2 linked regions of the Phyllobacterium zundukense genome follow. The protein of the gene in region 1 interacts with the protein of each later gene in a pairwise test. Links are inferred from orthologs where the notes say so. Each region holds a gene or a part of one and is shown in the gene's direction. Other genes may lie near its edges.

The links.
Region 2: the proteins of hfq (region 1) and rho interact in binary tests that used the Escherichia coli proteins (3 or more experiments, as listed by UniProt). The link is inferred for Phyllobacterium zundukense from one-to-one orthologs.

What each region holds. Positions count from the first base shown.
Region 1 is NZ_CP017940.1:1,753,770-1,768,680, forward strand. The notes cover bases 3,492-6,434. They hold hfq (RNA chaperone Hfq), read left to right. Parts: upstream 3,492-4,814; coding sequence 4,815-5,054; downstream 5,055-6,434. Other genes in these bases: BLM14_RS08685 (lactonase family protein), read left to right, coding at 3,492-3,814; BLM14_RS08690 (D-amino-acid transaminase), read left to right, coding at 3,827-4,693; hflX (GTPase HflX), read left to right, coding at 5,063-6,434. In the rest of the region: BLM14_RS08670 (sensor histidine kinase NtrY-like), read left to right, coding at 1-464; nitrogen assimilation response regulator NtrX, read left to right, coding at 466-1,827; BLM14_RS08680 (MBL fold metallo-hydrolase), read left to right, coding at 1,938-2,702; more of BLM14_RS08685, read left to right, coding at 2,711-3,491; more of hflX, read left to right, coding at 6,435-6,475; mazG (nucleoside triphosphate pyrophosphohydrolase), read right to left, coding at 6,482-7,303; BLM14_RS08710 (adenylate/guanylate cyclase domain-containing protein), read right to left, coding at 7,413-8,663; BLM14_RS08715 (hypothetical protein), read right to left, coding at 8,807-9,316; BLM14_RS08720 (carboxypeptidase M32), read right to left, coding at 9,357-10,841; BLM14_RS08725 (polysaccharide deacetylase family protein), read right to left, coding at 10,995-11,870; BLM14_RS08730 (MmgE/PrpD family protein), read right to left, coding at 11,883-13,277; BLM14_RS08735 (ABC transporter substrate-binding protein), read right to left, coding at 13,382-14,212; BLM14_RS08740 (amino acid ABC transporter ATP-binding protein), read right to left, coding at 14,282-14,911. UniProt on the Escherichia coli protein: RNA chaperone that binds small regulatory RNA (sRNAs) and mRNAs to facilitate mRNA translational regulation in response to envelope stress, environmental stress and changes in metabolite concentrations.
Region 2 is NZ_CP017940.1:3,836,218-3,851,048, forward strand. The notes cover bases 2,166-5,028. They hold rho (transcription termination factor Rho), read left to right. Parts: upstream 2,166-2,895; coding sequence 2,896-4,161; downstream 4,162-5,028. Other genes in these bases: hemJ (protoporphyrinogen oxidase HemJ), read left to right, coding at 2,166-2,698; BLM14_RS19185 (thioredoxin domain-containing protein), read right to left, coding at 4,164-5,028. Also shown: BLM14_RS19165 (pyruvate, water dikinase regulatory protein), read right to left, coding at 1-690; hemE (uroporphyrinogen decarboxylase), read left to right, coding at 1,104-2,135; more of hemJ, read left to right, coding at 2,159-2,165; more of BLM14_RS19185, read right to left, coding at 5,029-6,170; tRNA uridine-5-carboxymethylaminomethyl(34) synthesis GTPase MnmE, read left to right, coding at 6,245-7,579; tRNA uridine-5-carboxymethylaminomethyl(34) synthesis enzyme MnmG, read left to right, coding at 8,339-10,207; 16S rRNA (guanine(527)-N(7))-methyltransferase RsmG, read left to right, coding at 10,204-10,848; BLM14_RS19205 (ParA family protein), read left to right, coding at 10,902-11,696; BLM14_RS19210 (ParB/RepB/Spo0J family partition protein), read left to right, coding at 11,735-12,619; holA (DNA polymerase III subunit delta), read right to left, coding at 12,635-13,687; BLM14_RS19225 (prolyl-tRNA synthetase associated domain-containing protein), read left to right, coding at 14,135-14,644; trxA (thioredoxin), read left to right, coding at 14,752-14,831. UniProt on the Escherichia coli protein: Facilitates transcription termination by a mechanism that involves Rho binding to the nascent RNA, activation of Rho's RNA-dependent ATPase activity, and release of the mRNA from the DNA template.

The sequences.
Region 1 (14,911 bases):
AGGTCAGCCGGAGTGATATTCGTTTTGAGCGGGATTTCGGCGATGTACCGCTGCTTGGTCAGTTTGACAGCCGCCTGTTGGGGCAGGCCTTTGGAAACGTTATCAAGAACGCTGCGGAATCCGTTGATTCTATTGTTAAAGAGGGGCACACAGACGGGCATGTTCTGATCCGCTCCAGGCAAGACGCCGACACGCTGATTGTCGAGATCCTGGACAATGGCAAGGGCTTGCCTAGGGAACACCGGCAGCGCCTGCTGGAGCCCTATATGACGACGCGGGACAAGGGCACGGGGCTTGGCCTTGCTATCGTCAAGAAGATTGTGGAGGACCATGCCGGGCAGCTTGAGTTGCATGACGCACCGGACGACTTCTATGCGGGCCGCGGTGCGATGATCCGCATGATTTTTCCAAAAGCACAGACCGTTACCCAGGTCGCTGAAAATACCGAAAAACAGGTGAATTGAAATGGCATCTGACATCCTTGTCGTCGACGATGAAGTCGACATTCGCGAGCTTGTTGCAGGAATACTGAGTGATGAGGGGCACGAGACTCGCGTCGCATCGGACGCGGACAGTGCATTGGCGGCGATCGATGACCGCATTCCCCGCCTGATTTTTCTCGATATCTGGATGCAGGGCAGCCGGCTTGACGGTTTGGCCTTGCTTGACGAGATCAAGAGCCGGCATCCGGAAATTCCGGTCGTCATGATTTCCGGTCACGGCAATATCGAGACTGCCGTATCGGCAATCCGTCGTGGGGCCTATGACTTCATCGAGAAGCCATTCAAGGCAGACCGGCTGATCCTCATCGCCGAACGGGCGCTCGAAACCTCCAAGCTGAGACGGGAAGTGTCGGATCTGCGCAAGCGGTCCAGCGAGAGTTTCGAGCTTCTCGGCGGTTCATTGTCCATGAACCACCTTCGCCAGACGATCGAACGCGTCGCCCCGACCAACAGCCGCATCATGATCACCGGACCGTCCGGAGCGGGCAAGGAATTGACTGCACGCGCCATCCACGCCCTGTCGGCGCGGGCGAAGGGCCCGTTTGTCAACCTGAATGCCGCGACCATTACGCCGGAACGTATGGAAATAGAACTGTTCGGCACGGAATCAGATGGAGGCGAGCGGAAAGTCGGCGCGCTGGAAGAAGCGCATGGCGGCATTCTTTATCTCAACGAAATTGCCGATATGCCGCGTGAAACGCAGAACAAGATCTTGCGTGTGCTGGTCGATCAGCAATTCGAACGCGTGGGGGGAACCAAGCGCGTGCGGGTGGATGTGCGCATTATTTCGTCAACCGCCCAGAATCTCGAGGCCATGATTGCCGAAGGGCGCTTCCGAGAAGACCTGTTCCACCGGCTGGCGGTCGTTCCGGTCATTGTACCGCCATTGGCAGATCGTCGCGACGATATTCCGGCGCTTGTGGAGTTCTTCATGGCGCAGATCGCTGACCAGGCGGGCATCAAGCCGCGCAAGATCGGGCCCGACGCCATGGCCGTACTGCAATCTCACTCCTGGCCCGGTAATATTCGCCAATTGCGCAACAATATCGAACGTCTGATCATTCTTGCGCGCGGTGATGATCCCGAAGCCGTGATCACAGCGGATTTGCTGCCGGCCGAGATTGGGGACACACTGCCCAAGCCTCCGACAGAATCGGATCAGCACATCATGGCGCTGCCCTTGCGCGAAGCGCGTGAACGGTTCGAGAAGGAGTACCTGATTGCCCAGATCAATCGTTTTGGCGGTAACATCTCGCGCACCGCGGAGTTTGTTGGCATGGAACGATCGGCACTGCACCGAAAGCTGAAATCCCTGGGAGTATAGCTCGGCGAGCAGCGTCGGTGTGCTTTGTCCCTGGCGCTAGCTGCATGGGCGATTTTCGTCACCACAAAGCCATCAAACAAGTGGAATCCAGCCAGTAGCGAGATGTGACCATGAAACTGCAATTCCTCCGAAATGCAACGCTGAAACTTGATTATGCGGGCCTGACCATCCTCATCGATCCGGATTTTGGACCAAAGCACAGCCGCCCGTCCTTTACCGGCCGCTCGCCCAATCCGATGACCGAGCTTCCCATTACCACGAATGAAATCCTTGACGGTGTCGAGCTGGTTCTTGTGTCGCATCTGCATGCAGATCACTTTGACAAAGTCGCTCAGGACCTCGTCCCCAAGCATCTGCCGCTCATTTGCCAGCCGGGCGATGAGGAAAAGATCAGGTCATTCGGATTCAGCAATGTCACACCGCTCACCGACGAACTGGTTGTCAATGGTATCCTCTTGACGCGCCGTGAGGGTAATCATGGCTCGGGGCCCGTTCTCGACAAGATGGGGCAGGTCATGGGTTTCACGATCGAAGCCGATGGCGAACCCTCAATCTACTGGGCCGGCGATACGATCCTTTATCCCCCAGTGCGGGAAACCATCGAAACGACGCAGCCCGACATCGTCATTACGCATTCCTGCGGCGCCAAATGGGATGACATCCTGATCGTCATGGACGCCGAACAGACTGTTGAGGTTTGCCGCATCGCGCCGGAGAAAACCAAAATCATCGCGACGCATATGGAGGCGTTGGACCACGCGACGGTCACGCGCGACGACCTTCAAGCCTTTGCGGAACCGTCCGATATCGGTAAGCATAGACTCATCATTCCCGATGATGGAGAACCCCTCCATCTCACAGCCCCCAACGCATGAGATCACCAATGTCAAAAACATTCGCATTCGTCGGCAATCTGAATCGCAACGCCTTGCCCGGCGAGGGAAAGGGCATCAGCGTCTTTCATTTTAATGACAGGACCGGTGATCTGACACTCGCGAGCGAATATCTCCCGATCGACAATCCCGGCTATCTGGCAATCGATGAGAAACGCAAGCGCCTGTATGCCGCTGTCGAGATACCCGCCTGGAATGAAAACATGGCGGTGGCCTTTGATATCGATCCTGCGACCGGCGCACTGTCCTACATCAACATGCAGCCGACACTGGGCAACACCACATGCCACATCGGCTTTGACCAGAGCGGCGAGTTGATTTTCGCATCGAACTATACGGTAGCGGAACTGGGTGCGCGGCCAGGCAATGCGGTCGCGGCCTTCTCAATACGCACTGACGGTGGGCTCGATCCGGCATTCGCCGCCGCGATCCACGAAGGCAAGAACGCCATCCTGCCAACGGATAAGCGCCAGCATGGTCATTGTGCTGTTGTTAGTCCGGACAATCGCTATGTTTTCGTCTGCGATCTCGGCCTTGACCGGATCATGGCCTACAATCTGCCGGCGAAGGGTGAAGGTCTCGCGCTTGCAGCGACACCGTTCACCCAACTGCCCGATGGTGCAGGCCCGCGGCATATGACCTTTCACCCCAATGGAAAAATTGCTTACGTCATCAATGAGTTGAACTGCACTGTTTCAGTATTGCATTATAATTCTGAAAGCGCCGAGTTCACGATTTCCCAGACACTGCCAACCCTGCCGGATGATTTCTCCGATACCAATACCTGCGCCGAAATTGCAGTCAGCCCCGATGGCCGCTTTCTCTACGGTTCCAATCGCGGCCATAACAGCATCGTTAGCTATGCAATCGCCGAGACCGGCGCGATTTCATTGATCGGCTGGACGCCATCGCAAGGGGTTGGACCGCGCAACTTTGTTATCGACCCATCAGGCAGGTTTATGCTGGTCGCCAATCAGAAAGGCGGTGGCATCGCCATCTTCAAGCGCGATATCGAGACCGGCACGCTTGAAGATACCGGCAAACGCATTGCTCTCCAGTCGCCCATGCGCATTGTTTTCGGCACATTCGGTTAAGGAGAACAGGCAATGTCGCGCATCGCCTATGTCAACGGTCAATACGTTCCGCATTCCGAAGCCGGAATCCACATCGAAGACCGGGGCTATCAGTTCGCCGATGGCGTCTATGAAGTCTGCGAGATCGCACGCGGCAATATCATGGACATGACTCGCCATCTCGACAGGCTCGGCCGCTCGCTTTCCGAATTAAAGATCGGTTGGCCGATGGGCCGCAAAGCCCTGCAAACGGTGATCAAGGAAGTCGTGCGTAGAAACCGGGTGCACAATGGCCTGGTCTATCTGCAGGTCACGCGCGGCGTTGCCCGGCGCGATCATGTCTTTCCATCGGCAGACACGCCACCAGCCATCGTCATCACCGCCAAGCGCACCGACCCGCAAGCTTCTGCCGCCAGGGCGGCGAAGGGCATCAAGGTCATCACAGTACCGGAAAATCGTTGGGAACGCGTCGATATCAAGTCGGTTGGTCTGTTGCCCAACGTTCTGGCCCGGCAGCAGGCGAAGGAGCAGGGCGCTCACGAAGCTTGGTTCATCGATCCGGACGGTACCGTTAAGGAAGGCGCAGCTACAAATGCGTGGATTGTCACCAAAGATGGAGTTCTTGTGACAAGACCGGCCGAGAGCGGCATCTTGCGCGGCATCACGCGAACCACCATTTTTGATGTGGCGAAAAAATTGGGCTTGAAGATCGAGGAAAGGGGCTTTTCAGTGGCTGAAGCCAGACAGGCAAAGGAGGTTTTCATGACAGCAGCATCGACTGTCGTGATGCCAATCGTTGCGATTGACGGCGAATCGGTTGCAAATGGTCACCCTGGAACGACTACACTTTCCTTGCGGGAAGCGTTTTTTGACGTTGCGGAAAAAACGCCATCCTGTTAACCGGAGAGTGAGGGGACTAACAGACGCTATTTTTCACCTCCTGCTGGAGCAAAGAAAATTTGCTTCCGCCGCAGAATTTTGTATGAGACACGTTTGCTGATCGCATAAAAGGACAAAAACAATGGCTGAACGATCGCAGAATCTTCAGGATCTTTTTCTGAATTCAGTCAGAAAACAGAAGATTTCTCTGACAATTTTTCTCATTAATGGTGTGAAACTGACTGGAATTGTCACGTCGTTCGACAATTTTTGTGTGCTTTTGCGCCGTGACGGCCATTCGCAGCTCGTCTATAAACATGCTATATCGACCATCATGCCGAGCCAGCCCGTGCAGATGTTTGAAGTAGAAGAGAGCGACTGAGACCACATTTGACCAAGGAAACGAGGCGCAACGCGCAAAAGACTGGCGGAATTGCCGATAACGGCGACACTGCCAGAGAAGCTACGCGCGCGCTCGTCATCGTGCCGGTCTTGCCGCAACGCTTTAATGACGGCGGCAAGACCGACGACAACGGTCGTCCTAAATACCAGCGTGAGTTCCAGCGTAGTGACGAAGCCCGGCTTGAAGAAGCCGAGGGGCTTGCGCGGGCTATCGACCTCGACATTGTCCATTCGGACATCGTGCAGGTTTCCGCGCCGCGCCCGGCCACATTGCTTGGAACAGGCAAGGTCGAAACCATTGCCGAAATTATTGAGGCATCGCACGCTGAACTGGTGATCGTCGATCATTCACTGACACCGGTACAGCAGCGTAATCTTGAAAAGGAATGGAATGCCAAGGTTCTGGACCGGACCGGGCTCATCCTTGAAATTTTCGGCCGGCGAGCCCAGACGAAGGAGGGTGCCCTCCAAGTCGAGCTGGCGCATCTGACCTACCAGAAAGGCCGCCTGGTCCGCAGCTGGACCCACTTGGAGCGTCAGCGTGGCGGTGGCGGCTTCCTTGGCGGTCCTGGTGAAACCCAGATCGAGGCTGACAGGCGCGCACTGCAGGAAAAGATCCTGCGCATCAAGCGCGAGCTGGAAACAGTCGTGCGTACGCGCACGCTGCATAGGGCCAAGCGCAAGAAAGTGCCGCATCCGGTTGTCGCGCTCGTCGGCTACACCAATGCCGGGAAATCCACACTGTTCAACCGGTTGACCGGAGCAGGGGTCATTGCCGAAGATATGCTCTTTGCTACGCTGGATCCAACATTGCGCCGCATCCAGCTTGAACACGGCGAAACCATCATTCTGTCCGATACGGTTGGTTTCATCTCCAACCTGCCGACCCATCTCGTCGCCGCTTTCCGGGCAACTCTGGAAGAGGTGGTCGAGGCCGACCTCATCCTTCATATACGCGATATTTCCGATCCAGACACCGCCGCCCAGGCGGAAGATGTTCACGCGATTATGACCAGCCTTGGCATCGAGCGAGGCGATACCAAGCGCATCATCGAAGTCTGGAACAAGATCGACCTGCTTGATGATGCAGGCCGTGAAGCGGCTCTACGTCTCAGCGCGGCGGCAACTGGCAATGAACATCCCATTCCGGTTTCAGCGATAACAGGCGAGGGTATCGATGCGCTGCTCAAGGAAATCGAGGACCGGATCGCCGGCAAACTGAAGCACGTCAGGATCACACTGCAGCATAACCAGATGCGCCTGATGGACTGGATCTATCAGCATTCGAGCAATGTAAGGCGCAAGGACCTCGATGACGGTTCGATCACCTTGAGCATGGATATGACTGTCAACTCGCACGCTATGCTCGATGAGAAAATATTGAGCAAAAGCAATAGATAAGCCGAGCTACTTCGCTTTTTTGGCTTCTTGCCAGAGTGCTTCCATTTCATCGAGCGTTGCCGCATCCAGCGACTGCTCCTGTTCGGCCAATTTGCGCTCGATATAGTGGAAGCGTTTGCGGAACTTCTCATTTGTGCCGCGCAGGGCGCTTTCCGGTTCGAGCTTAAGGTGCCGGCCGAGATTGACCAGGGCAAACAGCAGGTCACCATACTCTTCTTCAGTATCTTTCTGATTACCGCTGGCGATCGCTTCTTTCAGCTCGCCGATTTCTTCCTCGATCTTGTCGAGGATCGGGCCTGCTTCCGACCAGTCAAATCCGACTTTCGCGGCCTTCTGCTGCAGCTTCAAGGCGCGCATCAGGGCAGGAAAACCGTGCGGGATATCATCGAGAAAGCCATCCGCTTCCGCCAGGCCGAGATTGAGCGCGGCGCGGCGCTCACGGCGTTCAGCTTTCTCCTCGGCTTTGATCTTGTCCCACATGCCTTTGGCCATACCGGCACCACGCGCAGCCTCTTCGCCAAAGACGTGGGGATGACGACGGATCATCTTGTGGGTGATGGCCTGCACCACATCGCCGAAATCGAATGCCTTCAGTTCCTCGGCCATGCGAGCGTGAAATACGACCTGCAGCAGCAGGTCGCCGAGTTCCTCGCGCAAGTCGTCGATGTCGTTACGCTCAATGGCATCGATGACTTCGAACGCTTCCTCAAGCGTGTATGGCGCTATGGATTTGAAATCCTGTTCCAGATCCCACGGACAGCCGGTTACGGGCGTCCGCAGCGCTGTCATGATCTCGAGAAGGCGGGCGATGTCGCGTGATGGTTTCATGGGAAGACAATAGGCCAGTACGCAGACTGCGAACATTGTTTCGTGCCGCGCAGAGCAAGATTGTCCACAACATCCGCGTACTGGAAACAATTAGAGTGACTGAGTTGGTTCAAGCGCTTTCGCTTTGGTGTGCAGGAGCACAGTCGCCAGAAAACGCGTACACGTCGATTGGTTCACCGACACCTCTCAGCGGGAACGAACCGAGATTCTCCAGCCTGGATTCGCAACCTGCCATCTCTGCGAACACTTTGGACAGGAGGACGGGACGCTTGGTCTCCTTGGTCAAGCTTTCAAGTCGCGACGCAACATTGACCGCCGGTCCAATCACCGTGAAGTCGAGACGCTTGCGGGAACCGATATTGCCGTACATCACGTCGCCAACGTGGACCCCAATGCCATAGCCAAGCGAGTCGTGTCCTCCTCGGATGTTTTCATCGTTCAGTGCGGCCATTGCGGTTTGTGCTTCGCTGATCGCCTGGAGAAGATTGGTGCATGCATCTGGGTTACTCAGCGGGAAGATCGCCAGAAGTCCATCCCCCATGAATTTGAGAATTTCCCCGCCATGCTTCTCGATTGGCTCTGACATCGCGTCAAAATAGCCGTTCAACAGTTCAATGACATCATCCCGGGGCCAGAGGTCCGATATTGCCGTGAAGTTGCGAAGGTCACAGATCAGGATCGCAGCGCCGACCGTCACTCCGCTCCCGCGGGTTGTCGCGCCGGCGAGGATCTGCTCGCTCGCATGCGGACCGACATAGGTTTCCAAAAGCGTGCGGGCGAGGCGGTTCTTCAATCTGATCTCGCTGACAAGGGCGAGGGCCGGGAGGAGGTCTGCAAGAAATGCGATGTGGTCGTCGCTGAAGCCGCCGGGACTGTCACTCGAGAAGGTCACGACATGCCGTTTGTCGAGCGTATGATTGAGCGGCCAAGCGATGTAGTCGGTATAACCCTCACCGCGCAACTCATCATACATCGGATACAGGGGGCCACCTTCATTAGGTGCTTCGAGACGTTGCCGAACGACCTGTGCTCCATTGTTGATCTCGCTTATCGGACTGTTCAAATATTGTATGGATTCTTCGATACCGTAGTCGAAGGTGCGGATTTCCGCCTCCGACAATCCCTTCCGCCATAGAATCCGGGCCCCGAGCCATTGAGGATGATTGGTTCTGAAATGGAGTGTCGCCCGGGCAACTGGTACACCGGCATCCAACAACCTCTTGGACATCTCGACCAGGATGTTGTCGATGAATCGTTCATTCCGCGTCTCGATCACCAGCCAGTCAAGAATTTCTCGTCTCTGGGCTGGCCAGACGCCTTCACGTGGCGAAGCAGAGGTTGCGTTCGATACCGGTAGCATTGCAACACTCCATTGGTTTGCCCATCATGTCCTTAAAATAGGGTCGCCCCTGTTCGACATTCAAGTGGCGCTGAGGCGCATGGCATGTGAGGCCCATCGCTACTCAGGTGTCGGCAGTTCGCGCCGTTGAAATTTGTGCAATATCACTGTCTCTGCAGGTTGATCTCGCTGGTTACAACAGTCTTGCCCGAAAGAGGGTCAACATCGACCGTGGTTAGCTTCATGCCATTGTTTCCGACCTTTTGTACAACCAGCTGCGCATTGCGGTCGCCATTCACATTCTTGGCCCAACGGATGTCCAGATTGATGGAGTCGTCGCGTCGGCTTCCAATTAGACCGGCTTTGCCGGTGCCTGCTCCGGTGTAGGACCCCGTATAGGTGGCCCCGTTAAATTTCAGGTCGGCACCAATCGTGCGTGAGATCACAATCAGGCCGCGGCAATTGCCATCGAGTGCAAGTGATGAATCAGTGGCGCTTGAATCGAAGCGGCAGGAAACGGCAAGAGGCGCGGAATTGGTGCGCACTTTGACTGTGCCTGTGCCAGCCCATTTTCCCTCGAGTGATTTAAGGAAGGCCGACTCCTCGGCTGGCGCGGCGCCCACGACAAATGCTAAAGCGCCTACGAACAAAAACATTGAAAGAAATTTCTTCATATCGACACTTCCTGCTCTTCGAGAGAAACGGATGCCGTAGTCAGACCCCATACCGGACTTTGAGGTGATTGATGAAGTATGAGGCCTTGAGTTTTTCACCGGTTGCACGCTCAAGCAAGTCCGGTGTCGTATATCGAGAAGCTTGCGACCAGATATTCTCGCATCGCCAAGCGTTGACAGCGTCGAACTTGCCCTTGGCAATCTCATCATTTGCAGCCGGATGCATTTTTTCAAATGCCGCCCATTGCTGCGCCGCCATCATTGCGCCGAGCGTATAGGATGGGAAATATCCGAATGCCGCACTTGCCCAGTGCGGGTCTTGCATGGGACCGTCGGCGGGATTGTCGAGTGTGGACAGTCCGAGATAGTCGCGCATCTTGGCGTCCCACGCTTCCGGTAGATCGGTCACTTCAAGCCGGCCGGCGATGAAATCCTGCTCCAGTTCAAAACGAAGGATGACGTGCAGCGGATAGGTTACCTCATCAGCGTCGACTCGGATCAGGCCGCGCTCTACACGGTGCACGTGTGGCAGGATATCGTCGATCGACCAGCTCTCGCCGAGGTGTTTTTCCACCATCGGCAGCGCCCAGCACCAGAAGGCCGGATTGCGGCCAAGCTGTTTTTCAACGAACAGGCTTTGGCTTTCGTGTACGGCAATGCCTCGCGGTTTGCCGAGCGGCCAGTGGCCCCAGTCATGTGGCAGGTTCTGCTCGTAAAGAGCGTGCCCCGTCTCGTGCAGGACGCCCATCAACGCCGAGAGGAAATCAGAGGTTTTGTAGCGTGTCGTAATGCGCACATCGCTTGGCACGCCGCCGCAGAACGGATGATGTGATATCGACAGGCTGCCGTGGGTGAAGTCGAAACCGATCGCGCCCATCACCGCGAGTCCGAGGTCGCGCTGTTTTTCGATCGGATACGTCCCGGACAATTGTTTCAGCGGGCGTTTGGCGAGCCGCTCCTCCTGCACAGCCAGAACGTGCGGCACGAAATCTCTCAGAAACGTCTTGAGTTCGTCGAAGACAGGGGCAATGTCTGCAGCACGGCTGCCGGGATCATGTTGTTCTATCATCGCGTCATAAGGGTCGAGGCCGAGTACTTCAGCGCGCAACGCAGACTCTTCGCGCGCCAGCGTTACGATGCCTTCCAGCGCGGGCTTGAAACCCACCCAGTCGTTCTTGGGTCGCAGGTCGCGCCAAAGTTGCTCGCAACGCAGCCGCTCGCGCGTCAGGCGCTCAACGAACTCAGCGGGCAGACAGGTGAGATTGGTGTAGTGGCGACGGAACTCCGCGACGGCAATGCGCTGGTCGTCGTTCAAATCCTCAGATTCGGCCGCAGCGATCCAGTCGGCGATTATCGGCGCAGTGGATTGGCGGTGCAGCATGCCCGCCAAGCCAGACATTGCCTCGGCGCGTTTGGTGCCGCCGCCCACCGCCATATGTGTCGCCTCGTCGGCACCGAGGATCGCCAGGGCATGCTCCAGCGTTTCGAGCTTGCGGCCAAGATCGTCGAGTTGCTGGAAGGACATGGTTGCTCCGATGGTTCTTGCAGCTGCCACAAGACACCAATGCTGGCTGTGATGCAAGAATCGACCGCGTCATTTGCCGGGCAGGGGGCGCTGTGATTCCCTTCATCAACTCTAACACCATTCCTTGTATTCGCTGTGCGGAGCTCGCGACGCTCAGGCGCCCATGTCACGTTCCAGTTGCTCGAAATGCTCGGTGATTTCAGCGCCAGTCGCGATCCAGACGTCGCCCTTCGCCTGAACGTGCCGCAGAAAATCCCGGAGGATATGCCAGCGCATTGGCCGTCCTGAGACTTGGGGATGTAGCACCAGCGTGGTTACGCCGCCCCATGCATGCGTTGCCTCAAATTCGTCGACCCATAGCGGAAGAACCGCCTCGCGCCCGAAAAGCGCGCGTGGGCTGGTTCGGCTCGACATTCCGAAGTTCCAGTCGTCGAAGGCAAAATTGACTGGGATTTCAACGACGCCTGGCTTGCCGTCCGCGAGCTGGTGGCGATAGGGCAGTATGTCGTCACGGAACGAGCTCGAATAGCGAATGCCGGCCTTCGCCAGATAAGCGAGAAGCTCGGGGAAATTTTCCCCTGATGGTGCCCGATAGCCAATTGGCCTCACGCCCAGCGCTTTCTCCAGCGCCTCGAATCCACGATCTATCTCCTCGAAGGATTCGTCCATTTTCTCGCGGTCGGGCATCTTGTGCAGATAGCCGTGATGGCCGATCTCGTGACCTGCCTTCAGAATCGGCTCGCACACGGCCGGATGCGCAAGGGCCGTCCAGCCCGGAACGAAGAATGTGGCCTTAAGGGCCAGTTCCTCCATGAGTTGCAGTATTTTAGTAATCCCGACACGGGCGTCGTAGCCGCCATGCGATGTGGTGACCATACGATCCACATTCGACGGATTGTTGCCGATCCATGCCGTTTCTGCATCGACATCGAAGCCGATGAAGAGGGCACTTTTCGCACCGTTCGGCCATATTATCGGCGGTGTCTTGAACGCTGGATTGAGCGGCCGTGGAGAAAGATCGTAGGTCATGCTGGAACTCCTTCAGCGGAAGGTTGGCCGATTGTCTGCGTCACCTGCAAGCAGTGTCTCGAACCGGCGGCAATCATCGAACTGTTCGAGCGTGTCGAGCACATTCAAGAGATTTGACACCCGATCATCCTCAAGGGCCATACCGCCAAGTTGCCGGAATTTGGCATCGATCGCTTCGCGCTGCATCGGTCGTTCGGCAGATCCGGTCGCTCGCGGTACCATGCGTGAGGTGCGCGTTCCGTCGGAAAATATCAGTGTCAGAACCGGCTCGTCGAGCGGTTGCATGGCCCTGTCGATTTCGAGCTGCATCCGTTGCATGAATGCACCGACGCGCGGATCCGATCTGCACTGCGAGGTGTAGGCATCGAGACCAGCCGTGCCGAAAACGCAGCGTGCAGCGAGGGCATAGGGCAGGCTCATCTGCGTGCCCGCCATGGAGTTACTGCCTTTGTGTCCACACATGCCCATCAGCATTTCGCTGAGATGCAAATGCATGGATATAATGTTCTCGGGCTCTTGTTGAGTTTCTTGAAGAATATCTTCGAGCGCATCGACTGCCGAATGGGCACCGCGACAGGAAGCGTAGGGCTTCAGAACGGCGCGATTGACTTTCCAGCTCTCCCCGAGCGCCTCCGAGAGTTTTTCCGGTTCACCTGATGATTTGTTGAAAGAACGGAAGAAACCGCCCCATACATCGTCGAACACCTTCGAGGGGCCGGCAAATCCTTCAGCAGCAAGCGTGGCTGCCAACAATCCCCCCTCGGCGGCACGCCCGGCGTGAATTTTTTTGGCTTGCGAGCCGTCGTGGATAAATCCCCACAATCCGGATGAAAAACTCGTTGCCAACGTGATCGCATCGACGCAGCCTTGCCGCGACAAACCTTGCAGATTCGCCACGGCCGCTGCTGCTGCCATTGTTCCGCAGGTACCTGTCGAATGCCAACCGAGGCTGTTGTGGCTGTCATAGCCGCCCGCAGCTTCAAGTACACGCCGCCCGACATCGTATCCCGCGACGACGCTCGCGATCAGGTGTTTTCCACTGACCGCATGTTCCGACGCGGACACGGCGGCCAGAACCGCGGGCATGACCACGGCTCCGGAATGGTCGCACCCACCGGCATCGTCGAGCTCGAACGCATGGGCGGCAACTCCGTTTATAAGTGCCGCGTCTCGGGCAGATGCGAAGGCTTGCGTGCCCCAGAGACGCGTCTTGCCATCCTGGCCGGCAATCTTGCGTGCCAGGCCGAACTCCGCTGAGCGCGCACCGGCAAGCGCGGCACCAAGTGTATCGGCGATATGGATTTTCGCCTTGGCGACAACATCCGTTGGAATGTCTTCAAAACGAAGATCTGCAACAAAGGCTGCTAGCCTTTCGACTGGCTTTGCGCGGGACGTGGCGATGTTCATGGATGGAATCTTCTCGATCTTGCGCAGACTTTGCACTGACGCCACAAACTTGGGCGAGGCGGTGAACCCCGGCGGCATTGCCGCCGGGATACCAATGCTGAAAGTTACTTTACAGCTTCACCGTTGATATAGATGCCATCCAACAACGTACCCTCGAGGCCATACTTGGCGAAGATCGTCTTGTATTCGCCGGATGCCATCAGCGCTTGCAATGCGGAAGCATAGGCATCGCGCAACTCCGTGTCCTTCTTTGCGAACGCGATACCCTGATAAACCGCGGTGAAGGGTTCGCCGACGACGGCGTATGTGTCCTTTTCCAGCGTCAGCAGGTAGGGAAGCGTTTCGGAACCCTGGACTGCAGCGTCGAGGCGACCCTGCTTGAGCTGGGCACGGGCATCCGCCGAACCTTCTGTTCCCACCACGACGATCGCGGGCTTGCCTGCAGCCTCGCAGTTCGTCGCGCTCCACTTGGCCGTTTCATCGGGGAATGAGGTGCGGCGGCTCATGCCGATCGTCTTGCCGCAGAAATCGGTGAGCGTCTTGAATTCGTCCTTGCGGGCGAAGGAGGTGTAAAACTGGGCACCTGATTTCATGTAGTCGACGAAATCGAGCGTATCGCGGCGCTTTGGCAGATCGCTCATGCCGCTATGGATCAGGTCGACGCGGCCTGTCGTGAGCGATGAGATCATCTGTTCGAAGCCGATGTCGGCCCATTCGACTGTTGTTCCGAGCTGCTTGGCGAGTGCAAGGCCGAGATCGATATCGACGCCGGTGAGCGTGTTGGTGGCCGGATCCTTGTATTCCATCGGAGGATAGTTCGGCTGATTGGCAACGATCACCTTGCCGGCCGTCTTTACCTTCTCAGGGAGTCCCTCAGCGTTGACGGCGGTCGCCGCAAGGCAGGCGAGCGTGAGCAGTGCGAGATGCTTCTTCATGTAAGTTCCCCTTGTTTGACACATGGTTGCGAGTGGCTCAGACGCTTGCCGACGAGCCGTTCCCGTATTTCAGCTATGAACGGCCTTGATGAACTCTGCCGTCCTGGCACTTTTCGGATCGCTGAGAACTTCCGATGCCAATCCAGTTTCGACGATCTTCCCGGCCTCCATGAAGGCGACCGTATTGGCGACATTGCGTGCAAACCCCAGCTCATGCGTCACGACGATCATCGTCATGCCCGATGCTGCAAGATCCTTCATCACGTCGAGGACTTCCGAGACCAACTCCGGATCGAGTGCCGATGTCGGTTCGTCAAACAGGATGAGATCCGGGCGCATTCCCATGGCGCGCGCAATCGCGACGCGCTGCTGCTGACCACCGGAGAGCTCGGAAGGGTAATGATTGGCCTTGTCCGCCAGTCCGACCCGCTCCAGCATGGCCTTGCCCCGCTCCTGGGCTTCCTTGACCGGCTCGCCGAGAACATGCACCGGACCTTCGATGACGTTTTCAAGCGCGGTCATATGCGGGAAAAGGTTGAACCGCTGAAACACCATGCCAATGCGTCGCCGCTGGTACGAAATTTGTGCATCGCTGATCTGGTAGAGGTTGTTGCCCTCACGGCGATACCCCACCAGTTCGTCGTTGACCCAGATGCCGCCGCCATCCATCCGCTCGAGCAGATTGATGCAACGCAGGAA
Region 2 (14,831 bases), 2.1 Mb from region 1 along the record:
GGCGCGATCGAGATACTGATCGGCGTCGAAGCCGTGCGTTGCCCCAAGTACCCGGTGCTGACGAACCTGCGATATTCGTTCCGCTGAAGCGACCAGCCCGACAATCAGCGGCCTTTCGGAATTTATCAACACGTCCGGGATTGGAACGCCGACAACAATTGGAACATTGACGGTCTTGATCCCCCGGTTGGCAAGATAGATGCTTGTCGGTGTCTTCGATGTGCGCGATATGCCGATCAGAATGACGTCCGCCTCTTCTATATCCGGCGGTAGCTGGCCGTCATCATGTTCCATCGTAAAGTTGAGTGCATCGATCCGCCGGAAATATTCAGCATTGAGAACATGCTGGGCGCCGACGCGTCGTCCCGCCGGCGCACCAAGATAGGACTGGAAAATACTCAGGACCGGCTCGAGAACAGATACACAAGGAACACCGATCGCCGCGCAACCATCATTGATCATCGCGGCGAGCCGCTGATCGATAATCGTATAGAGCACGATACCCGGCTCGGCATCGATCCCATCAAGGACCTTTTTGATCTGCTTTTCCGTCCGGATCAGCGGATAAACATGCTCTATGGCCCGTGCGTGGGCGTATTGTGCTGCCGCCGCGCGCCCTGCGGCAATGAGAGTCTCTCCGGTCGCATCAGAAATCATATGAAGATGAAAGTAATTTACCGGTTTCGTCACAGAAATTTTCATCTCCTGTTGATGGCTGGGGACAATCAGCCAAAGCATCCACAACTGATGGCAGCCATGTGAATTATTGGCAAGTCATCCACAGCGAGCCTGGCTGTGGATGTCTTTGTCGGCAGCAACAGGAATCTGGGGATTGTTGCGATAGTTCGCCTTTCTTCCGCAGGTTTCCACATATTTATTCACAGTTAGCAATATGTTAAGCCATTGTAATGATTATATTTATGGCAGTTTCCACGTTCTTCTCGAAATTCAACCTATGGTTTTCCTGAGTTTTCGCTGAAATTCAAGACTGTGGGAAAATGCTGGCATTGTGGTAATTCCCGATACAAACAGACTCTAAGAATCAGAAAAACCAAATTAGATCTAAATTTCTTTTTTGTAAGACAAGGCCGGAGAGACTGACAATGGTTCGCAAAGTGATGAAAGTCCTTGGAGGCGAGACTGTTTTTCCTCCTCCGATCTGGATGATGCGCCAGGCTGGGCGCTATCTCCCCGAATATAGGGAAGTGAGGAAAAACGCCGGAAGTTTTCTCGATCTCTGCTATTCCCCTGACCTTGCTGTTGAGGTGACCCTGCAGCCCATTCGCCGTTTTGGCTTTGACGCGGCAATTCTGTTTTCAGATATCCTGGTTGTCCCGCATGCGCTTGGGCGCGATCTTCATTTCGAAGAGGGACGCGGGCCCGTGATGACCCCGATCGACGTCGATGGAATATTCTGGCTGGAATCCAGTGGTGCTGCGGATCGCCTGGAGCCGGTCTATGAGACGGTGCGGCTCTTGCGGCAGCAGCTCCCCACGGAGACAACACTGCTTGGCTTCTGCGGGGCTCCTTGGACCGTGGCGACCTATATGATTGCCGGTCATGGAACGCCTGATCAGGCTCCAGCCCGGCTTTTTGCCTATCGCAACCCCGAAGCCTTCCGGAAACTGCTGGATGAACTTGCGGATGTTTCAGCTGAATATCTGATCCGGCAGATCGATGCTGGCGCCGATGCCGTGCAGATTTTCGATTCCTGGGCGGGCGTTCTCGACGAAGCCTGCTTCGAGCAGTTTTGCGTAGCACCGGTAGCGCGTATCGTCAGAAAGGTCCGGGCCGTTCACCCGGGTGTGCCGATTATCGGTTTTCCAAAGGGTGCCGGCGCGCTTTATGTCAATTACCGGGAACGTACCGGAGTGACGGCCCTCGGACTGGATTGGTCGGTGCCGCTTTCAATGGCATCGTCACTTCAGGGTGGTGGCGCGGTTCAGGGGAATCTTGACCCCTTGCGGGTCGTTGCCGGTGGTCGCGCCCTTGATGAAGGTGTCGATGCCATTCTGGATTCTCTCGGTCAGGGGCCACTGATATTCAATCTTGGCCATGGAATTACGCCGGATGCGCCGGTATCGCATGTTGAACAGATGGTTCACCGCGTGCGCCAGGCTACCCGGCGAAAATAACCATAATCGGCAAGGACGACAGCATGACGACCACAAGACCGGATGAGAGCAACTCACGGAAAGTTCCGCTCTTGCCGCGATCGATCGGGGCGGTGGTCGCGATCTGCGTCATTGCACTGGTTTTGCTGTACCCCGACAGTGCCTATTTGTGGGTGAAGGCGATCCACGTTATCGCCGTCATCTCATGGATGGCAGGTATGCTCTATCTGCCACGCTTGTTCGTATATCATTGCGCTGCCGAACGCGGCTCTGCCCAGTCAGAGACATTCAAGGTCATGGAACAGCGGTTGCTGAAGGCTATCATCGATCCGGCCATGGGGATAACCTGGCTCGCGGGTTTGTGGCTCGCGTGGCAATCGGCGGCCTATATGGATGGCTGGTTCCATGTGAAATTTCTGGCAGTTCTCATTTTATCGGGCGTGCATGGGTATTTTTCCAAGGCCGTGCGGCTGTTTGCCGAGGACCGGAACGAGAAACCGGCACGCTTCTGGCGCATGATGAATGAGGTGCCAACGGTTCTCATGATTATCATTGTTCTCATGGTCATCATAAAGCCATTTTGATCAATCACAAAAACTGCGGTCAGATATCAATACCACTCATGAAACCTCTTGCCCTTGCCGCCATGATTGGCTAGATAAGGGCCTCCTCTCTGGAAATACCGCCACAGCAAGCCTCAGCCATTTTCAGTGGCACTGCATTCAGGCATCGTCATTTCCCTTCCCCATTTCAAACCAATAGAATTAAGAGTTCCGCACACATGCAGGAAATGAAATTACAAGAACTCAAGAACAAGACTGCGGTCGATCTTCTCGCTTTTGCCGAATCGCTTGAGGTCGAAAACGCCAGCGTCATGCGCAAACAGGAATTGATGTTTGCCATTCTGAAGAAACTGGCTTCGCAAGAAGTCGAAATCATCGGCGAAGGTGTTGTCGAGATCCTGCAGGATGGCTTCGGCTTCATGCGTTCCGCCAATGCCAATTATCTCCCCGGCCCTGATGACATCTACATCTCGCCATCGCAGATCCGGCGTTTTTCGCTGAAGACAGGCGATACGGTCGAGGGCCCGATCCGTGGACCGAAAGAAGGTGAGCGTTATTTCGCCCTTCTGAAAGTCAACACGATCAATTTCGAAGATCCGGAAAAAATCCGCCACAAGATCCACTTCGACAATCTGACGCCGCTCTACCCGAATGAGCGCTTCAAGATGGAACTGGAAAATCCGACGACCAAGGATCTTTCCGCTCGCGTGATCGATCTGGTGGCGCCGCTCGGCAAAGGCCAGCGCGGGCTGATCGTTGCACCGCCGCGAACCGGTAAGACCGTCCTGTTACAGAATATCGCGCATTCGATCACTGCCAACCATCCGGAATGCTATCTCATCGTTCTCCTGATCGATGAACGGCCGGAAGAAGTGACCGACATGCAGCGCTCCGTGAAGGGCGAAGTCGTGTCTTCGACCTTCGACGAACCGGCCTCCCGTCACGTTCAGGTGGCGGAAATGGTCATCGAGAAGGCTAAGCGCCTCGTTGAACATGGCCGCGATGTGGTTATCCTGCTCGATTCCATCACCCGTCTTGGCCGCGCATACAACACCGTCGTGCCATCATCCGGCAAGGTACTGACTGGTGGTGTTGATGCCAATGCCCTGCAGCGCCCGAAGCGCTTCTTCGGTGCCGCTCGTAACATCGAGGAAGGCGGCTCGCTGACCATCATCGCGACAGCCCTGATCGATACCGGCAGCCGCATGGACGAAGTCATCTTCGAAGAATTCAAGGGAACCGGTAACTCGGAAATTGTGCTCGACCGGAAGGTCGCCGACAAGCGTATCTTCCCGGCAATGGATATCCTCAAATCCGGTACGCGTAAGGAAGACCTCCTCGTGCCGCGTCAGGATCTGCAGAAGATCTTTGTTCTTCGCCGTATTCTCGCGCCGATGGGTACGACCGACGCGATCGAGTTCCTCATCGACAAGCTGAAGCAGACCAAGACCAACGGCGAGTTCTTCGACTCGATGAATACATAACCCTACGAAGTTGGGCGAAAAAGCGCTTCAAGTGCTTCTTCTGTCGCCACTGGTGCAAGACATACAAGCCCGCGGCACAAATAGGCCGCGGGTTTTTTTATCGTTGTCTCTCCGCCGCCGGGCAGGAGTTCAATCTTCTTGTCCTTGTTGAAGGGGATCCAGATGTCCACGCGCCGCGGATCCGGATGGCGGTCAGCCACCTGCATCAACGGGTGGTTCTTGTCTGGCGCAACCAGCACGAGCTTCATCGGCTCGAGCAGGAGACTGGCGCTGTTGAGAACACCAGCCTGGCCATAGCGCTGCTGCAGCACCCGGCCGAGCGCATTCTCGGCAATTCGTTCCGCATGCTGCCGCAATGTCTCGTCACTCGTGACCACCGCCAGACGGGCGATGGCTTCCATGATCTGTCCGGTGGCGCTTGGGATGGCCTCATCCTGATCGCCACGCACACGGATGATGACATCCGCGCTGTCCGATGCGCTGAGGGCATAGTTGCCGTCGTCAGTCCTGTGCCATTTGTCCAGCATGGTGAGCCAATGGCGCGCGTCGTCAATATATGTCCCGTCCTGCGTCGCCTGATAAAGCGAAAGAGCCGCGTTGATCATCGCCGCGTAGTCGGAGGATAGCCCAGGAAACAGGCGCGAATCGCCCAATACTGAATGCGGGAGCCGGCCATCGATCATCGATTCGGATATGGAACGATATGCGGTAAGGCTGAGATCCAGCCAATCCTTGCGCTCGAATGCACGGCCGGCCTCGGCGAGTGCGCGGATCATCAGGCCATTCCAGTCCGTCAATGCCTTGTCGTCGCGGCCAGGGCGAATGCGGTTTTCGCGGAGAGCAAAGAGCGCCTGGCGCGCCTGTTTCAATTGTTCCTCGCTTTCGACGTCAAGCACGTCGAGTGAGTGCAAGCGATTGAGGATCGTCTTGCCTTCCCAATTGCCCTGCTCGCTCACATCATAAACCCGGCGGAACGTATCGAACTCCGGACTGCCCGGAACTTCGCCTGTGGTCCAGACATAGAATCGACCTTCCTCGCCTTCGCTGTCGGCATCGAGGCTCGAGGCAAAGCGCCCGTCCACCAGCATTTCCCGCTGCAGCCAGGCAATGGTTTCTTCGATTCGGTTACGGAACAATTCCTCGCCGGTTTCCGCATAAGCATATGTCGCGTGGCGAATGAATTGCGCATTGTCGTAGAGCATCTTTTCGAAATGCGGCACCAGCCATTCATCGTCAACGGAGTAACGGGAAAGCCCGCCACCAAGATGGTCGTAAATTCCGCCCTGCAGCATGGTCCTGAGACTAAGCAGAAACGCATCCCTATGGTTCTTTTCGCCGTTGCGCAGCCAGGACAGCCATAGCGCATCCATAAACGGTGCATTCGGAAACTTGGGCGCACCAGAGAGGCCGCCTTTGGTACGATCCACCATTCCATGGATATTTTCGGAGAACTGATCGAACAGGCGCTGATCAAGCGGCGAGGCCTCTGCCTTGGCGTCAAGCCGAGCGCTCACGTGTGTTGTCAATGCCTCGACATTCTGCGCGACACGCGAACGGTCTTCGTTCCAAGCCCTGTTGATCGATTGCAGCACATCGAGAAAACCCGGCCTGCCATAGCGCGAGTGCTTGGGGAAATAGGTTCCACCCCAGAACGGTTTGGCTTCCGGCGTCAGGAACATTGTGAGCGGCCATCCGCCCTGCTCGCCCATTGCTGCCAAGGCTGCCATGTAGATCTGATCGATGTCCGGCCGCTCTTCGCGGTCCACCTTGATATTGACATAGAGCGCATTCAAGAGGGCCGCGACTTCCGCATCCTCGAAACATTCATGCGCCATGACATGGCACCAGTGACAGGCGGCATAGCCAACCGAAAGAAGTATAGGCTTGTCTGTTGCACGCGCCTCCTCAAGCGCCGCCTTGCCCCACGGCCGCCAATGAACCGGGTTGTCCGCATGCTGGCGCAGATAGGGACTGGATTCATGACCGAGGAGATTGGCTTGCTGAAACATCGGAACTTCTCATGCCCTTTTCGTATGAAGCGCAGCAGTCTACAAGGTTCCAATGTAAGCTTGGACAGAATGAAATGAAACAGACCCATGTTTTTGGCGAGACGATTTTCGCCCTCTCCAGCGGCAGATTGCCCTCCGGCGTCGCGGTTGTCCGCATTTCCGGACCACAGACTCGATTCGTTATCGAAACGATTTGCGGTAACCTTCCTGAAGCGCGCTACGCTGCCCTGCGAACGTTCAAGGATACCCAGGCCAGTGCAATCGACCGCGGACTTGTGCTCTTTTTCCCCGCTCCACATAGTTTCACCGGCGAAGATTGTGGTGAATTTCATCTTCATGGAGGCAAGGCAGTCGTCGATGCGATGCTATCGGCGCTGTACGCGTTTGAGGATTGCCGGATGGCGGAGGCTGGTGAATTCACCCGCCGGGCCTTTGCCAATGGAAAGTTCGACCTGACCGTTGCCGAGGGACTGGCCGATCTCATCGCCGCGGAAACCGACAGCCAAAGAAGGCTCGCGCTGCAGATTTCGTCGGGAGCCCAGGCCCAGTTATACGCATCCTGGCGAACCGAACTGATCCGAGCGCGGGCATTGATCGAAGCGGAGCTTGATTTCGCCGATGAAGCTGACGTTCCCGGTTCGGTATCCGATCAGGTATGGCACTCCATGCGGGACTTGGCAGAGCGTATCCGGAAACACGTTGCTGATGGAAAGCGCGGCGTCATTATCCGCGATGGCTTCCGTGTGGTTATTGTTGGTGCTCCCAATGCCGGAAAGTCCAGCCTGCTGAATGCGCTGGCCGGCAGCGATGTTGCAATCGTATCGGACGAGCCCGGTACGACGCGCGATCTGATCGAGATCAAACTTGATCTTGCTGGCCTTCCCGTCCTCGTCACGGATACCGCCGGGTTACGCGAAACCGAAGGCAAGGTCGAAAAGATCGGCATCGGCCGCGCGCTTGAACGAGCATCCTCGGCCGATCTGGTCTTGGCGCTCATCGACTTGTCTGACCCGATCGCGCCAGCTCTCAACGATATAGAGACTGGTGCAATGCTCAAGGTTGGTACGAAGTCGGATCTGGCTCCTGCTCCAGCTGCAGCAGATTATGATCTGACGATTTCGACGCGAAGCGGGACAGGACTTGCGGATCTCCTGAAAGTTCTTGCCTATCGGGCAGAGTTGGCCGCGGGCAATCTCTCGGACCCATTACCGACCCGGCGCCGGCACCTGGAACTGCTCGTTGAGACAAGCAACGAAGTGGACACTGCAATCCAAGAAGTCAGGGCACCGCTGGAAGTACGCGCAGAATTCCTCCGCCGTGCATCACATTCGCTGGGGCGCATTACTGGTGACGTCGATGTCGAGGATATTCTGGATGTGGTGTTCTCGCAGTTTTGCATTGGCAAATGATTCACGTGAAACACTAGGATTTCATGGATAAGCTTTTTGCGCGGTTAGTTTACCTCACTTACGATTTGTCACGCGCTTTCTGCTCCTGAAAATTCACCCCCACCCGCAGCTCCGCTGCGACCTCCTCCATCGAAGGGGGAGGTGGGGATGCCATTATACCGGCTTCACCCTCCCCTCGATGGGGAGGGTCGGACCGCAGGTCCGGGGTGGGTGAAACAGCGGTTCCTGGCTTGCACGCAAAATAATCCCGCCAACTTATCCAACACCCGCGAACCTCGTTTATTCTATCCCGGTCCTTTCCACGGGGAACTGCTTCCGGAGCCGTTCGAAGTGGGGAGAGGATCGGCGCCTCCGATGGCGGGTAACGGACCCGCTGTCCGGGGAAGTTGCGTCCAAGGGTTCCCCTGCCGGTACTAGGACCGGTGCGTGCTGGACGAGCACTGTGAGGGGCGGTGGGTCAGGTAAGGGCTACGAGCCCGGCCGCTGCCGTCGCGACGCGGAACGGATGCGATAGAAAAACGCCGGACGGGCGGTCTTCGGATCGCATATCACTACCAAAAGACGCGCTTCGACGACCGCCCGTCTTTCCCACCAACTCAATGGCCAGACTCGAGATGAGGGCGTGGCAAGGGAGGAGTTCGCAGCGTCAAAGGAGCGCTGGAATGTTTCACGTGAAACACTGTTTATTGACTCACACTTGACTCACGGCTCGGTTTTGCCCATCAAGACGCAGATTCGAATCTCTGAAAGTTCTGGCACGTGCAAGACGTTTTTGATGTCATCATTATTGGTGGTGGTCATGCCGGCTGTGAAGCAGCAGCGGCTTCCGCGCGCTTTGGTGCCAGGACGGCGCTCGTCTCCCATCGCGCCGATACGATCGGCGTAATGTCATGTAATCCGGCCATTGGCGGGCTTGGCAAGGGCCATCTTGTTCGTGAGATTGACGCGCTTGATGGCCTCATGGGGCGCGTCGCCGACGCAGCGGGCATCCAGTTTCGCCTCCTTAACCGTCGCAAGGGTCCTGCCGTTCGGGGACCGCGCACCCAGGCCGACCGGAAACTCTATCGCCTGGCCATGCAACAGGCTATAGCCGAGCAGGCAAACCTGATCGTGATCGAAGGCGGGGCGAATGATCTCGTCATTGAGAACGGTACGGTTTCCGGCGTCCAGCTGATGGATGGCCGCGTACTGCCTTGCGCGTCTGTGGTGCTGACGACAGGCACCTTCCTTCGTGGCCTGATCCATATTGGCGAGAAGAAGATTCCAGCGGGGCGAATGGGTGAGGCCCCTGCCCTTGGCCTATCCGACACACTGGCTAGCCACGAATTTGCGCTTGGCCGCTTGAAGACAGGAACACCGCCGCGGCTCGATGGCCGCACGATTGATTGGCAGAGCCTGGATGTGCAATCAGCGGATGAGGATCCGCTGCCATTCTCCTTGATGACGGACAGGATCCAGAATCCGCAAATCGACTGCGGGATCACACGGACAACGCCGAAGACTCACGCGATCATCCGCGCCAACCTGCATCGATCCGCGATGTACTCCGGCTCGATCGAAGGCATCGGTCCACGCTACTGTCCTTCTGTCGAAGACAAGATCGTCAAATTCGGTGACCGCGATGGCCATCAGATATTCCTGGAGCCGGAAGGCCTTGATGATCATACGGTTTACCCGAATGGCATCTCGACCTCGCTGCCGGAAGACGTACAGCTTGACCTGTTGAAGACAATCCCCGGCCTTGAGCGCGCGGTCATGCAGCAGCCAGGCTATGCCATCGAATATGACTTTATCGATCCGCGCGAACTCGACCGTAGCCTGCAGACACGCCGTATCGGCGGTTTGTTCCTGGCAGGGCAGATCAACGGAACCACCGGTTACGAAGAGGCTGCAGCGCAGGGCTTGCTTGCCGGTCTGAACGCTGCACGGCTTGCCGGCGGTGTGGAGCCGGTGATCATTCAGCGGACCGAAGCCTATATCGGCGTCATGGTCGATGACCTTACCTCGCGCGGCGTGAGCGAGCCATACCGTATGTTCACTTCGCGCGCAGAGTTCCGCCTCTCATTACGCGCCGATAATGCAGATGAGCGGTTGACCCCGATGGCGGAGCGTCTGGGCATTCTCGGTGCTGCGCGGAAGGAGCGCTTTGACGCCCGGACGTGCAATCTGGATGCTGCTCGCGCCTTGGCGAAAAAACTGACCATCACCCCAAACGCAGCAGCGCAGTTCGATCTTCATCTCAACCAGGATGGTATCCGGCGCTCGGCCTATGATCTATTGGCATTTCCCGATATCGATCTCGGACGGATCAAGCGAATTTGGCCGGCGCTTCGTGAGATCGATAGTCGCATTGCCGATGCGTTGGAGATCGAAGCGCAGTATGCGGTTTATCTTGAGCGGCAAAAGGCTGATGTGGCAGCTATGGAGCGCGAAGAATCACTGTTGATTCCGCAGTCCATCGACTTTTCTGCTACATCGGGGCTCTCGAATGAGCTGAAGCAGAAGCTTAAACAACGGCAGCCGCGTTCCATTGCTGAAGCCCAACGCATTGACGGCATGACACCAGCGGCACTGGCGTTGATTATCACGCAGATACGCCGCACGCCGCCCCCGCGAGACGTTGCGTGAGCAATTGGCGCGAAAAGCGGTTGCAAGAAGTATTATCCAATGTTTCACGTGAAACAGTGGATAACTTGCTCGGCTTTGAGGAACTCTTTCGTAAATGGTCAAAAGCCATAAATTTGGCATCACCCTCGACGCTGGATGAGCTTTGGGAGCGGCATATCGTCGACAGTGCGCAGCTTTTCGACATGGCACCGGCCGCCACCCGATGGCTTGATCTTGGCTCTGGCGGCGGCTTTCCGGGTGTTGTGCTGGCAATCCTGTTGAAAAAACGCCCGGGTGGCAGAATCGATCTGGTAGAGAGCAACGGCAAGAAAGCCGCGTTCTTACGAACAGCCATTGGTCAATTTTCCGCCCCTGGAACGGTCCATGCCGCAAGAATCGATGCCGTATCGTCCAAAATACCGACGCCGGAGGTCATCACGGCTCGTGCCCTCGCTTCATTAAGCGATCTTTTTGTGCTTGCCGAGCCCTGGTTGACCACTGGCGCAACCGCCCTGTTTCAAAAAGGACGGGATTACCGCCGCGAAATCGAGGAAAGCCGTGACGCTTGGGTCTTTGATCTGGTAGAACGAGCAAGTGTGGTCGACAAAGATTCTGTCGTGTTGCAAATCAGCAATTTGCGGCACGCGGACCGGAACCGATAGACAACTAGCATCCATCTGACCGCCGAGAACGGTGTTTTGCTTGAGGAACAGTGATGAACAGCCAGACTCGTATCATTACCATAGCTAATCAAAAGGGTGGTGTCGGCAAGACCACGACGGCGATCAACCTTGCGACGGCCTTGGCCGCGATTGGTGAGAATGTGCTCATCGTCGATCTGGATCCGCAGGGCAATGCGAGCACGGGCCTCGGGATCGATCGGAAGAATCGTGAAGTTTCCTCCTACGACGTCTTGATGCAGACTGCGTCAGTTGAGGAAGCGGCGGTGCCGACAGCTGTGCCTAGCCTGTCCCTGATACCCTCGACACTCGACCTTTTGGGTGTCGAAATGGAGATCGCTAATGCTGCGGATCGCGCGACTCGTCTGCGCAAGGCATTCCGCGGCAATCCTGCAGCATCGCCTTTCTCCTATATATTGATTGATTGCCCGCCTTCACTCAACCTGTTGACGATGAATGCCATGGCTGCGGCGGATTCCGTTCTGGTTCCATTGCAGTGCGAGTTCTTTGCGCTTGAGGGTCTCAGCCAGTTGCTTGAGACCGTCAATCAGGTGCGGACTGCGCTCAACCCCAATCTGACCATTCAGGGCATCGTGCTTACCATGTATGACGGTCGCAATAATCTGGCGACCCAGGTCGTTGATGATGTCCGCTCTTTTATGGGTGACAAGGTTTACCGCACCGTCATTCCCCGCAACGTCCGCGTTTCCGAGGCGCCGTCCTACGGTATACCCGCGATTCTTTATGATCTGAAGTGCGCCGGCAGCCAGGCTTATCTGCAGCTGGCGTCGGAAGTCATCCAGAGAGAGCGGCATTTACGCGCCGCTTGATCGATTCGAATACGAAACATTTATGAGAGCCTGTGACAATGAATGAAGATCTGTCAAAAAAGCGCCTCGGCCGTGGCCTTGCAGCACTGATCGGCGAGATGGACCGGCTGCCGGATGAAAATGCGCCGCGCATCGCCACTCTGGATCGTCAGATTCCCATTGAGTTCGTTACACGCAATCCACGCAATCCACGCCGCCTGTTTACCGAAGGCGATCTCGAGGATCTGACCCAATCCATTCGTGAGCACGGTATTGTTCAGCCGGTCGTCGTCCGGCCGGTCAAGGACTCTCCGGATCACTATGAGCTGATCGCTGGTGAGCGCCGCTGGCGTGCCGCGCAGCGCGCTGGTCTGGCCACTGTTCCGGTCATTATCCGTGAGGTTGATGACCGTGTCGCGCTGGAACTTGCGATCATCGAGAACGTTCAGCGTGCCGACCTTAATCCCATCGAAGAAGGCATGGGATATCAACTACTTATCGATGATCACGAGTATACGCAGGCCGATCTGGCGCAGGTTATTGGCAAGAGCCGTAGCCATGTGGCCAATACTTTGCGCCTCCTGAAACTGCCCGAGCCGGTTCGTGACATGATCACGAATGGTGCATTGTCGGCCGGTCATGCCCGGACGCTGATCACAGCGACAAATCCCGGCGCGCTTGCTGATAAAATCGTGCGCGACGGCCTTTCGGTGCGCCAGGCGGAAGCCCTGGCGCAGGGTGGCGGTACAAAACCAGCGGTTGCGAAAGTCAAGGCTGATGGGGATGACGGTAAGGACGCGGATACGCGTGCCTTGGAGAAGCTGCTATCGGATGTGACCGGCATGCGTGTAACGGTCAATCATCAGAACAAGGGCGGCGATGTTCGCATTCACTACGCGACGCTGGAGCAGCTCGACGAGATTTGCCGCCGCCTGCAAAGCTAAGTTGTTTGGGAAATATCAGCGCCCGCTGCTGCGGCCCGCCCGCGCGGCCTCAGCAGCCAGCGCTATGAGCGATTGCCGGATGACGGGAATGGCGAGCGCCGCATTGCGCCGACTCTCCAGAACGGTGCGCTGCAGGCGCTCGATAGCCCTGGCGCAGGATTGCGTCGTCCAGCGCTGCAGGGCGGTCTCAACCAGCTTCTTCCTTGCAAAGAAAACCGGTGGCCGTGCCGTAGCAACGGCCGATCCAGCATTCTTTCCCTCACTCTCCATGCCGTAACGTAACGTTTGTAACGACTGGAACTGGCGAATTGCCGCGCTCAGGATGAGAAAGCTGGATGAACCGGTTCCGATTACCCGATCGAACGCGTGGGTGAAATCCGTCATGTTGCCGATCATCATGGCATCGACAATTGTTTCGTATGAAGTGGCGCTGACATCGCCAATAATATCGCGCACATCGTCTGCGGTGATGCGCTCCCTGCCATGGGCGTAGAGGCAGATCTTCTCGAGCTCGGCACGTGTCGCCAGCCGGTCGCCGCCAAGGCTCTCCTTGAGGAGGTTGCGGGCATCGAGGGTTATCTGCAGCCGGTTCCTGGCAAACATGTCATCGATGGTGCTGTCGATCCCGCGCGCATCGTCGCTGTAGCAGGGCAGAGCCATGGCGCTGGCGCTTTGTTCCACGGTGCCGCGCAGACCGGCACCCTTCTTCAGGTCCCCGGCTTCGATCAGAATATGGGTATCGACAGGCGGGTTCTTGCTGAGATGGGCGACCGCATCCGCCAGCCCCTTTTGACCTGCCGCATTGCGCACCCAGATCAACCGCTCGCCGCCAAACATCGAAATCGTGTTGGCCTCGTCGGAAAGCCGGCCAGGTTCAGAATTGATGTCATCCGCGTCGAGTCGAATCACGGCAAAGGGATCGTCCTGGGCGAGACCGGTGAGCTTGATAAATACCCCGGCTCTTTCGCTCACCAGACCCTTGTCGGGGCCATAAAGCAGCACGATGGGGTAGGCGCGATCCAGCCTTTTCAGAAAAGAATCAACCTCGTGTGCTTTCTTCTGTGCCATGCTCTCGGGTTTAATGGTTTGAGCAGAGATTGCAATTGCAACCTGTATTCGGGAGGTGCGACAGGCCAGTGCTACGTTACCTGGACCAATGACCCCGCATAGTCACAGCCAGGGTCTGGACAGCAAAAAGGCCCAGGTAAACCTGAGCCTTTTGATCTTCGGACAACTGGAGCGGGAGAAGGGATTCGAACCCTCGACCCCAACCTTGGCAAGGTTGTGCTCTACCCCTGAGCTACTCCCGCATGCGCCAGTCTGTCTTGCGAAGCGGGGCCTGTATGACCCAAGCGCCGGCTAATTGCAACAGGGAATTTTCGACTTTTGCGAGATATGTCAAAAAATCGAGCACGCCGATTTGACAAGGCGCAGCTTTTCCCTTGAGGACGCATCATCGACCCATTACGAGAGACGCAGGCATATTCGGTCGAGCGGTTTATTCGGAAGGCGATCATGGGCAAGACAATTGACGAGTTGATGCAATATCTCACTGAACTTGGCATCAAGGTATCGACAATCCATCATCCGGCGGTGTTCACCGTGGCTGAAGCCCAGGATCTGCGCGGCCAGGTTAGTGGTGCGCATACCAAGAACCTGTTCTTGAAGGACAAGAAAGATCATTATTTTCTTGTGACGGTTGATGAGGAAGCTGAGGTCGATCTCAAAACGATTCACACGAAGATTGGTGCGGCCAGCCGGGTTTCCTTCGGCAAGCCGGAAAAACTTCTGGACTTTCTCGGTTTGACGCCTGGCGCAGTCAGCGTCTTTGGCGCGATCAACGACACCCAACATCAGGTCAAGGTCGTGATCGATGCCGACCTGCTGGAAAATGACATTGTCAATGCGCATCCATTGACCAACGAGGCCACCACATCAATCGGCCGGGACGATCTGTTGAAATTCCTCAAGGCAACGGGTCATGAACCATTGATCTTGAAAATAGACGGATCGACCCCAAACTGATAGCTGAATATGGTCAAGTGCGGCAGTGATTGATCAAATCGATCGGCAAATGACGGGAGAACTTCATGAGCGATACAGATAACCCGTTTGGCGGCGGCTATGGAAGCATGCCGGGCACCACGACCGTGTCCTACGGGGCGGCTCCGAACGGGGCGGCCAGAAGTGCGGGCGAGGTGATCAAGGACAC